Regions from separate parts of the Rhizobium sp. 01T437 genome, predicted to be linked through region 2. Evidence: riboswitches for the same ligand, from Rfam matches in the RefSeq annotation. Region 2 holds a riboswitch; the other holds the start of a gene.
What was found. Region 2 has a riboswitch for cobalamin ahead of bluB (5,6-dimethylbenzimidazole synthase). Riboswitches for the same ligand answer to the same signal wherever they lie in the genome.
Positions count from the first base shown of each region.

Region 1: linked by a shared signal. The riboswitch ahead of AC1DM5_RS32800 (ABC transporter substrate-binding protein) and the one ahead of bluB (5,6-dimethylbenzimidazole synthase) in region 2 are both predicted to bind cobalamin.

Region 1 is NZ_JBFTPM010000029.1:11,733-16,646, reverse strand. Features, by position in the region: gene AC1DM5_RS32805 (FecCD family ABC transporter permease) at 1-811, opposite strand, end outside; gene AC1DM5_RS32800 (ABC transporter substrate-binding protein) at 808-1,839, opposite strand; cobalamin riboswitch at 2,018-2,286, opposite strand; gene AC1DM5_RS32795 (YidB family protein) at 2,423-2,767, shown strand; gene AC1DM5_RS32790 (hypothetical protein) at 2,847-3,305, shown strand; gene AC1DM5_RS32785 (ATP-dependent Clp protease proteolytic subunit) at 3,335-3,955, opposite strand; gene AC1DM5_RS32780 (SRPBCC family protein) at 4,003-4,374, opposite strand; gene AC1DM5_RS32775 (ArsR/SmtB family transcription factor) at 4,371-4,685, opposite strand; gene AC1DM5_RS32770 (TetR/AcrR family transcriptional regulator) at 4,739-4,914, opposite strand, start outside.
Region 2 is NZ_JBFTPM010000001.1:283,195-288,108, forward strand. Features, by position in the region: gene AC1DM5_RS01540 (3-deoxy-7-phosphoheptulonate synthase) at 1-866, opposite strand, end outside; gene AC1DM5_RS01545 (MFS transporter) at 1,106-2,530, opposite strand; cobalamin riboswitch at 2,683-2,869, shown strand; gene bluB (5,6-dimethylbenzimidazole synthase) at 2,912-3,613, shown strand; gene AC1DM5_RS01555 (MFS transporter) at 3,631-4,914, opposite strand, start outside.

The sequences.
Region 1 (4,914 bases), on a different contig from region 2:
TGGAACCAATCATGCTGACCACGCCTGCCGTCATCGCCGCGGTGACGCCGAGCAGGGTGAACTGCACGCGGCGCACGGCGATGCCGAGGGAGGCTGCGGCATCCGTGCCGAAGGCGAAGGCATCGAGGGCGCGCACATGGGCCAGGCAGACGACGAAGCCGATGAGTGCGACCGGCACGGAGAGATAGACATCCGGCCAGCGTACGCCGGAAAGCGAGCCGAGCAGCCAGAAGAGCACGCCGCGCGCCTGTTCGGCATTGGCCGAGGTCGTGACGATATAGGAGGTCAGCGCATTGAAGAGCTGCGAGCCCGCCACGCCGCAGAGAATGATGCGCTCACTGGTGCCGCCCGCACCGGCCGCCAGAATGCCGACCAGAAGAAAGGCGATCACGGCGCCGATGAAGGCGCCGCCGGAGAGGCTGAGCACGCCAGAACCGAGGCCCAGGATCATGACGCAGACGGCGCCGGTGGAGGCACCGGCGGAAATGCCGAGCACATAGGGTTCGGCGAGCGGATTGCGCAGCAGCGCCTGCAGCACCGTGCCGCAAAGCGCCAGCGACGCGCCGGCGCTCGCCGCCACCAGCGCGCGGCTGAGGCGGTAATCCCAGATGATGCCCTGATGGATGCGGCTGAGCTCGAATGCCGTGCCGAACAGGCGGTTGGAGACCGCCTTTGCCGTGGTGGCGAGCGGGATCGATATCTCGCCGATCGAGACGGCAAGGCTGACCATCAGCCCGAGCAGGAGGAAGGCGGCGATGGTGAGCGCGGCAAGCGCCCACCATTTCCTCTGTGGCAAGGCAGCCTGGCTCACTGCGCCAGACCGGAGGCAGCGATGCCCTTTGCCAGGATTTCGATACCGTCGATCGTTCGGATCGTCGGGTTCATCGACTGCGCGTCCATCATGATGAAGCGCCTGTTCTTGACGGCATCGAGCTCCTTGGTGACAGGATCATTTTCCAGGAAATCCACCTTCACCTTCGGGTCGTCTGCGGCATAGCGGCGGCGGTCCATGGTGGCGATGACGATGACGGCGGGATTGGCCTGCGCAATCGTTTCCCAGCCGACGAGGGGCCATTCTTCCTCAGTCGTCACGACGTTCTTGGCGCCGAGCGTCTTCAGGATATAGGCCGGCGCGCTGTTCTTGCCGGCGATGAAGGCATCGCCCTTGACCTCCTTGCTGGAGAACCAGAAGACGACAGGCAGGTTCTTGGCGGCAGCACCTGAAACGGAGGCGACGGCTGCGGCCCCGCGCTTCTTCAGGTCGGCGATCAGCGCATCGCCTCGGTCCTTCACGTCGAAGATCTCGGAGAGTTCGGCAATTTCCTGATAGATCAGGTCCATCGTGAACAGCTCCCTGCGCACGCCGTCGCCGCCATCGGTGTTGATCTTGGCGACGCAATCGGCAGGCGCGACATAGGTGTTGATGCCGAGATCCCCAAATTGCTCGCGCTTGCCGACGGAGCCTTGCGTGCCGACATGCCATTCGAATTCGGCGGCCACCAGATCGGGCTCGGCACCGACGACGGATTCGAAGCTCGGATCGTTGTCGGCCAGCCGTTTGATCTTGCTGTTGGCCTCGGCATATTGCGGCAGGACCGGGCCGACCCAGACGGCCGTTCCGGCGATCTTGTCGGCAAGGCCGAGCGAGAAGAGCACTTCGGTCATGCCCTGGCCGATCGAAACGATCTTGGCCGGCGCCTTTTCGAAAGTGACCTGCTGGCCGCAATTGCTGAGGGTAAGGGGATATTGGGTGGCGGCGAAGGCGGGTGCTGCAAGGCCGGCCAAGCAAAAGCCGGCGAGCCCGAGCGCAAGGGAAAAGCCTGATACTATCTGGCGCATTGGAAACTCTCGATCGGAAGGAAAAGGGCTAGCGGACGCCGGCGCGCGCAGATGCGGGAGCCAAGCGTGGAGGGAGGGCTAGCGGCGGGTGGTCCAATCGGGACGGATCGCGTGCGGCAAGCGGCAGGAAATAAGGTCAATCATATCTGCTCCTTGTCCAGGCATCCCCGCCCGGCTGATTGGATCGTGATTGACGGCAGGTCTCCTGACTCGCGGATGTCAGCCGGTCATCTGCCTTCCCGCGCTTTCGCGCAGTGGCACTTGGAGTGACCAGCTCGCCGGTGATTTCCGGGAATGAACGACGAGGCATTCATTCCTGACATAACCGGCAATCCGCTTACAGTTGCGGGGGCAGCCACGGTCTTGGTCCCTTTTGGGTCGTCCGCACCGTGTTCCCTATTAATCCCCTCGAAGTTCTCCTCGGGGAACCGTCTCCTCGACTTAGGACGCCGCCATAGGCGACGTCAAGCGCGTCAGCGAGAACTATTGTTTGCGATGGGAGGGCGTCGGTTCCGCAAATCCGGAATGACAGAGATTTTACCTCATGCTAATGTAGAATACACTGATTGGTGGAGGAGCAACCATGAGTATTTTCGACGGTTTAGGCGGCGTTCTTTCTGATGTGCTTGCCGGCAGGCAAGTCGATTACGTCGCGGTTGCAACCAGATTATTCGACAATGCCGGCGGTCTGCAGGGCATTGTTTCCCAGCTCAATTCGGCGGGGCTCGGTCAGCAGGTTTCATCCTGGATCGGCACCGGCCACAATCTCCCGGTATCGGCAGAACAGATCGAGGCAGCCTTGTCCTCCGATCAGCTGCGCGACCTTGCTGCCAAGTTCGGCGTCAATACCGACGAGGTATCCAAGCTGCTCGCCGAGCATCTGCCGCAAGCGGTCGATGCAGCAACGCCCAATGGGACCGTTTCTTAAGCCTGGAAGATGCGGGGCCACGAAGATGCGCGGCCCCGATGACGTGCGTGCCTTGACTGCCCCCAACCGAGGATATCCCATGATTGCGAGATTGCTTGTGCCCGCTTCCGCCGGAGCGTTGATTGCCGCCGCCTTCTTCGTTTCTCCGGCCTCCGCGCTGACCATGAAGGAATGCAGCGCCAAATATCAGACGGCCAAGGCCGATGGTTCGGCCAAGGACATGAAGTGGAACGATTTCCGGGCGAAATTCTGCGGCGCGGATGCAGCCGCCGAAGATGCCGCCGATGACAAGGCAGTGGCCGCAACCACGGACAAGGAGCCCGCAAAGCCGACGGTCAAGGCACCCAAGGGTGTGACCATGCCGAAGGCGATCGACAAGAAATACGCCAGCGAGACGCCCGCCAAGGGCCGGCTGCATACCTGCGTCGACAGCTATCATGCCAACAAGGATGCCGGCACGCTCAACGATCTGAAATGGATCCAGAAGGGCGGCGGTTACTGGAGCCTGTGCAACACGGCGCTGAAGGCCGGTGGCTGAGACGCAGGCTGGCGGGTGGCGGCCGATGATTATTGCGGCACCGCCTCCGCCATTTCTTCGCGATCCTGCAGGATGCGGTCGAGCAGGCCCCATTCCAGGGCCTCCTGCGCCGTCATGAAGCGATCGCGATCCATGGCCGTCTCGAACTCGTCATAGGATCGGCCGCAATGTTCGGCGTAGAGCCGCGTCATGAGTTGTTTCGTCTTCCTGATTTCCTCGGCATGGATCAGCATGTCGGACGCCTGGCCCTGGAAGCCGCCGAGGGGCTGGTGGATGAGGATGCTGGCATTCGGAAGGGCATACCGCTCTCCCGGCTGGCCGGCCATCAGCAGGAAGGAGCCCATCGAGCGGGCCGTTCCCATGCAAAGCGTGTGCACCGGCGCGCGGATGAAACGCATCGTGTCGTACATGGCAAAACCGCTGGTCACGACGCCGCCCGGTGAATTGATGTAGAGATTGATCGGCTTCTTGGGATTTTCGGCTTCGAGGAACAGAAGCTGGGCGCAGACAAGGGCGGAGACCGTATCGTTGATCTCGCCGTTCAGAAAGATGATCCGCTCGCGCAGGAGACGGGAATAGATATCGAAGGATCGTTCCCCTCGTGAGGATTGCTCGACGACCATAGGGACGAGTTGCATCGCTTCGCGCATCGGCGAACTCCAATCGTTTGGGACTGTGACGGGTAAGGCTTGCCGCGTCAGGCGGCGAGCATCAGGGTCGGGCTGTTGCTGTTGGCGACCGATCGCGAAAGCCGCTCGAAAGTGGCACCAGTCAGCTCGTGGACGATCCGCAGGCTGGTTCCGCCGGATGCATTCGCAGCGATCGTGAAGGTGACGGTGCTTTCGAGATAGGGCGGGGCATCGTCGCGTAATCGGTAGCGGATTTCCTGGCCCGGCGTCTCGGAGAGCGATTGCGGATCGGCAAGCGCTTCTTTCGGCAGCCATCTCTCGCGAAATTCGGCGATGCTGATCGCACGCCAGACCTTTTCCGGCGGCGCATCCAGTTCGTATCTCTGTTCGAAGCCGGTTTGCTGTTGCTCGGCCGGCACTTGGGCCTTCACCTCGTTCATTGATCCATATCCTTCAGCAAGAGCTTGAGAGCATCGATGCGCGCCGGCCAGTAGGCGCGATATTTCGCCAGCCATTGGGCGATGAGGGCAAGCCCCTCCGGATCGACTTCATAATTCACGAAGCGTCCTTCTCTCTGTTCGCGCACCAGCCGTGCCGAACGCAGCACGGCGAGATGCTGGGACATGGCCGGCTGGCTGATATCCATGCCCTGGCGCAGGGCGCTGGCATTCATGCTGCCATTCGCCAGCTTCTCGAAGATCGTGCGGCGGGTCGGGTCGGCGAGCGCTCGAAAAAAGTCGTGTTCCATCATGACGACACATAAGCACACACTTATGCGATTCGCAAGTGTGTCGTATGGGCAGGTCACTCCGCCCGATGCAGCTTCTGCCGGGCTACATCGAGAATCTCATCCGCCGTCTCTTCATCGGTCACAATACGCGCCAGCGTCAGCGCGCCGACCAGCATGGTGAAGGCTGCCATTCCCTTGCGGCGGTTGGCCTTGGTGCCGGCGGGGCCGGAGCCGAAGACGGAGAACATGT
Region 2 (4,914 bases):
ATCTGGCCGGCGACGTCGTGGACGACCTTCGGCTGGTTCATCGGATCCTTGCCACTGTTGGCGTGGCTGGCATCGATCAGCATGCGTGGGTCGACGCCGAGCTTGACGGCTTCGGCGATGACGGCCTGCACATCGGCCGCCTCATAATTCGGACGCTTGCCGCCGCGCAGGATGATGTGGCAGTCCTCGTTGCCGCGGGTGGAGGCAATCGCTGCCTGTCCATCCTTGGTGACAGCCGGGAAATGGTGCGGCTGGGAGGCCGCCATGATCGCATCGAGCGCGATGCGCGCGCCGCCGTCCGTGCCGTTCTTGAAGCCGATCGGGCAGGAGAGACCCGAGGCGAGCTGGCGGTGGATCTGGCTTTCGGTCGTGCGCGCACCGATGGCGCCGTAGCTGACGAGATCTGCAATGTATTGCGGCGTGATCGTGTCGAGGAATTCGCAGCCCGCCGGCAGGCCCATGGCGTTGATGTCGAGCAGCAGGCGGCGCGCGAGGCGCAGGCCTTCCTCGATCCGGTAGCTGCCATCGAGATGCGGGTCGTTCATCAGGCCCTTCCAGCCGACGGTGGTGCGGGGCTTTTCGAAATAGACGCGCATGACGATTTCGAGATCGCCGGACAGGCGTCGTCGCTGCTCGACAAGGCGGGATGCGTATTCGCGGGCGGCTGCCGGATCGTGGATCGAGCAGGGGCCGATGATGACGAGCTGGCGGTCGTCCTGACCCGTGAGGATGTTATGGATCGTGTCGCGGGTGCTGGTCACGGTCTCGGTCACCGCGCGGTCACGCGGGATTTCCGAAAGGATATCGGCAGGCTTGGTCAGCGGGGTGATCTCGACGATGCGAAGATCATCAATAGTGTCAGTCACGGTATGCTCTCCTGTTTGGTCATACCGTGCGGAACAAAAAAGCCGCCAGGTTGACTAGCGGCTGTTCGGGTTGTCGTCGCGTTAGTTTTGGTTACGCACAGACCCGCATCCGCTGGAAGCAGCGGTACGAATAAAATCGCGATGCGTAAACGGACGAGATCGACATGGCGTTTATGTAGCTATGCCGATCGGAATTGTCACGCGGAATCTGTGAGGAAAAATGACAGGTCCGTGAAGATTTATCGGCTTTCCGCCAATGCCTGTCCCTGGGCCTCTTCCGGCTCTGCCGGCTCGGCATGCCTGTTCTTGCGGCGGCGCGTCGTCAGTTCCTCGCCGGCATTGGCGGGCAGGCGCAGGAAGGTGATGCAGGCAAGGGCCGATATCGCCGCGACGATGAAGAAGGCGATATGGAAGTCCGACACCAGCAGCTTGCCGCCATGGAAGCTCGAGGAGATTTCCAGGATCGTGCCGGCGACCGCGACGCCCATGGCCATGGAGATGCGCTGTGCCACCGCGTTGATCGCCGTCGCCTGGCTGCTGTCTGCCTCGTCCACATCGCCGAAGGCCATGGCGTTGACGCCTGAAAAGGCCATGGAGCGAAGGAGACCGCCAACGAGAAGACAAGCCATGATGATGTACATCGGCGTTTCGGCGGTGAAGAAGCCGTTCACGCCGAGGAAGATTGCGGCGAGGAAGGTCGTCAGCGCAATGACGTTGCGGAAGCCGAAAGCATTATAGGTGCGGGTCGCAGCGAATTTCGAGCCCATGGAGCCGAGTGCGCTGATGAAGGTAATCGAGCCTGACTGCAGCGGCGTCAGGCCGAAGCCGAGCTGCAGCATCAGCGGCATCAGGAAGGGCAGCGCGCCGAGGCCCATACGGAAATTCGAGGCGCCGAGAATCGCCGCCCGGAACATCGGATAGCGGAACATCTTGGGATCGAGCAGCGGGTGCGGCGTGCGCTTGGCATGCACGAAATAGAGGACGCCGGAGAGGACGCCGACAGCGACGGTGATATAGCCGTAAATGACCGGAACGGCGGGCAGGCTGATGACCGACAGGCCGAACACGAAACCGGCAAAGCCGATGCCCGACAGGAAGAATCCTGGAAAATCCATCGGCTTCGGGCTGCGCGGCTCGACGGCCGGAAGGAAACGGCTGACGAGGATGATGCCGATAATGCCAATCGGCACGTTGATCCAGAAGATCCAGTGCCAGCTGAGATAGGTGGTCAGGAAGCCGCCGATCGGCGGGCCCATGATCGGGCCAATCAGCGCCGGAATGGTAAGCCATGCCATGGCATTCACCAGCTGGTGACGTGGCGTTCCGCGCACGAGCAGCAATCGCCCGACCGGCGTCATCATCGAGCCGCCGGCGCCCTGGATGAGGCGGGAAATGACGAAGGCGGCGATGGAGTTGGAGAAGGCGCAGGCGACGGAGCCGATCATGAAGACTGCTATCGCCAGGCGGAAAATGTTGCGGGCGCCGAAGCGATCCGACATCCAGCCGCTGATCGGAATGAAGATCGCCAGCGCCACGAGGTAGCTTGTTACCGCAAGCTTCAGTGCAATCGGCGAGGTGCCGATATCGGCGGCAATCGCCGGCAGGCTGGTGGCGATCACGGTCGAATCCATCTGTTCCATGAACAGAGCGACCGCAAGGATCATCGGCGTTAGGCGGGACACGGGCAACCGGAAGGCAATGAGAAAAAATACGGCGCCAACGGCGTCGGTCGGATTCGGGCTTCGTTCTAGGCCAGCATTTTCAGCCTGTCCACGAAATGAATGTCGCATGCAGCTTGCCGCCATGCCGTTTCCGCGCCATAGATCGCCCGTCAGGTGCCCGCTTTCCAAGCGGGAGAATCGGGAATCCGGTGCAAGACCGGAACGTGCCCAACGCTGTAAGGCCGACGCTTGCCGCATAGAATGCCACTGGCCGCAAGGCCGGGAAGGCAGCGGAAGCGGATGACGCCAAGTCAGAAGACCGGCCTGGCAAGATAGACCCAACCCGCGCGGACGGCGGGCGGTTGCGTTGTTGGGGATTTGACGATGCGACCCATTGATGATGCCGTTTGCCCGGCATCCAGCTTTTCTGCGGCCGAACGCGAGGCCGTCTATCACGCGATCATGACGCGGCGCGACGTGCGCAGCCAGTTCCTGCCCGATCCCTTGCCGGATGATCTGGTGACGCGGCTTTTGACGGCGGCCCATCACGCGCCCTCGGTCGGCTTCATGCAGCCGTGGAATTTCATTCTGGTGAAGAGCGTCGAGGTGAGGGCGCGGGTACGCGATGCCTTCCTTAGGGCGAATGAGGAAGCGGCCCGCATGTTCGACGGCGAACGGCAGGAAAAGTATCGTTCGCTGAAGCTCGAAGGCATCGTCCAGGCGCCGCTCGGCATCTGCGTGACCTGCGATCCGACCCGCAGCGGCAGCGTGGTGCTGGGTCGCACCCATAATCCGCGCATGGACAGCTATTCCACCGTCTGCGCCATCCAGAACCTGTGGCTTGCGGCACGAGCCGAAGGGGTGGGCATCGGCTGGGTCAGCATTTTTCGCGAGGGTGACCTGAAGGAGATCCTCGGCATTCCCGATCATATCGAGGTCGTCGCCTGGCTCTGCGCCGGCTTCGTCGACCGGCTCTATGATAAGCCGGAACTGGCAGTCAAAGGCTGGCGGCAGCGGATGGCGCTGGAAGAGCTGGTTTTCCATAACGGCTGGGGGCATGTGGAAAACGAGGCCGCGCCGGTCTGAGCCGGCGCGGGTGTGCATCATTCTGCCGGCTGGGTGCCGCAATCCTTGGCACAGGCCGGTGTCTTCCAATGGGCGAAGACGAGGAAGCTTGCGGCGGCGAGAAGCCAGACGCCGATCGCGCCATAGAGCATGACGCCACCGAAGCCAGCGACCAGCGCATCATGCACCGTCCCGGCCGGAATGTCTGGCAGGGAGGCGATGTTGCCGGCGGAGATCCGTTCGGCGAGCAGGCGCAGGTCGCCGGCATCCGTCGAGGTTGGCAAGGTGCTCTTGAGATGGGAGAGCACGCCGCTGAACAGGATGAAGCCCATGACGGCGATGTTGATGGCGAGTGAGATCATCCGGGCGCTCATGTCGATGCCGGAGGCCATGCCGGCGCGATCGCTGGAGACGGCGCCTGTCGTGGTATTGGTGACCGGAGTGTTGGTGAAGCCAAGCCCGATGCCGGCAAGCAGCGCGCCGGGCAGCATCGTCAGCCAGCTTGGCGCGGCGGCAGCACTGCCTGACTTCATCAGCAGGAAGCCTAGCCCGATGGCAAAAAGGCCGCCGGGAATGATGATGCCCGGCCGGTAGCGCAGCATGAGCCGTTCGGCGAGCGGCGGTACGACGAGCGTCGGCAGCGTATAGGCAAGCAGCGCCAAACCCGCGGCCACGCTGCCATAACCGAGACCGGCTTCATACCAGATCGGCAGATAGATCATGAAGGGCCAGAAGCTGATATTCATGGCGGCCGAGCCGATGATGGCGCCCGAGAAGGCGCGGATGCCGAAGACCGAGGCATCGAACATCGGTCGCGGGTTCAGCCTCTCGGCGAAGATGAAGGCGACGAGGCTTGCCGCGGAAAGTCCGATAATGGCAAGCGCGGCAGGGCTGGCAAAACCGAGAGCCGGACCCTGGGTGATGAAGAAGGCGAGGCAGAAGACCGCCAGCGAAAGGGTGGCGATGCCGGCGATATCGAGCCGTCCTGCAGCAGGGTCACGCGATTCCTCAACGCCCGTTGCGGCGAGGGCCACCGTCACGGCTGCCAGCACGGCATGGATGAGGAAGACCCATTGCCAGCCGGCGGCTGCTACGATCGCGACACCGATGATCGGGCCAAAGCCGAGGCCGATGCCGAAGATGATGCCCCACCAGCCGAAGGCCATGCTGCGGGCTCTGCCCTCCGGAAATTGATGGGAGAGGACGGCCACCTGGCAGATCAGCATCACGCCGCCGCTCATGCCCTGCAGAAAGCGAGCAACGATCAGCAGCGAAACATCCTGAGCAAGGCCGGCAATCAGCGAGGTGAGGCCAAAAGCGGC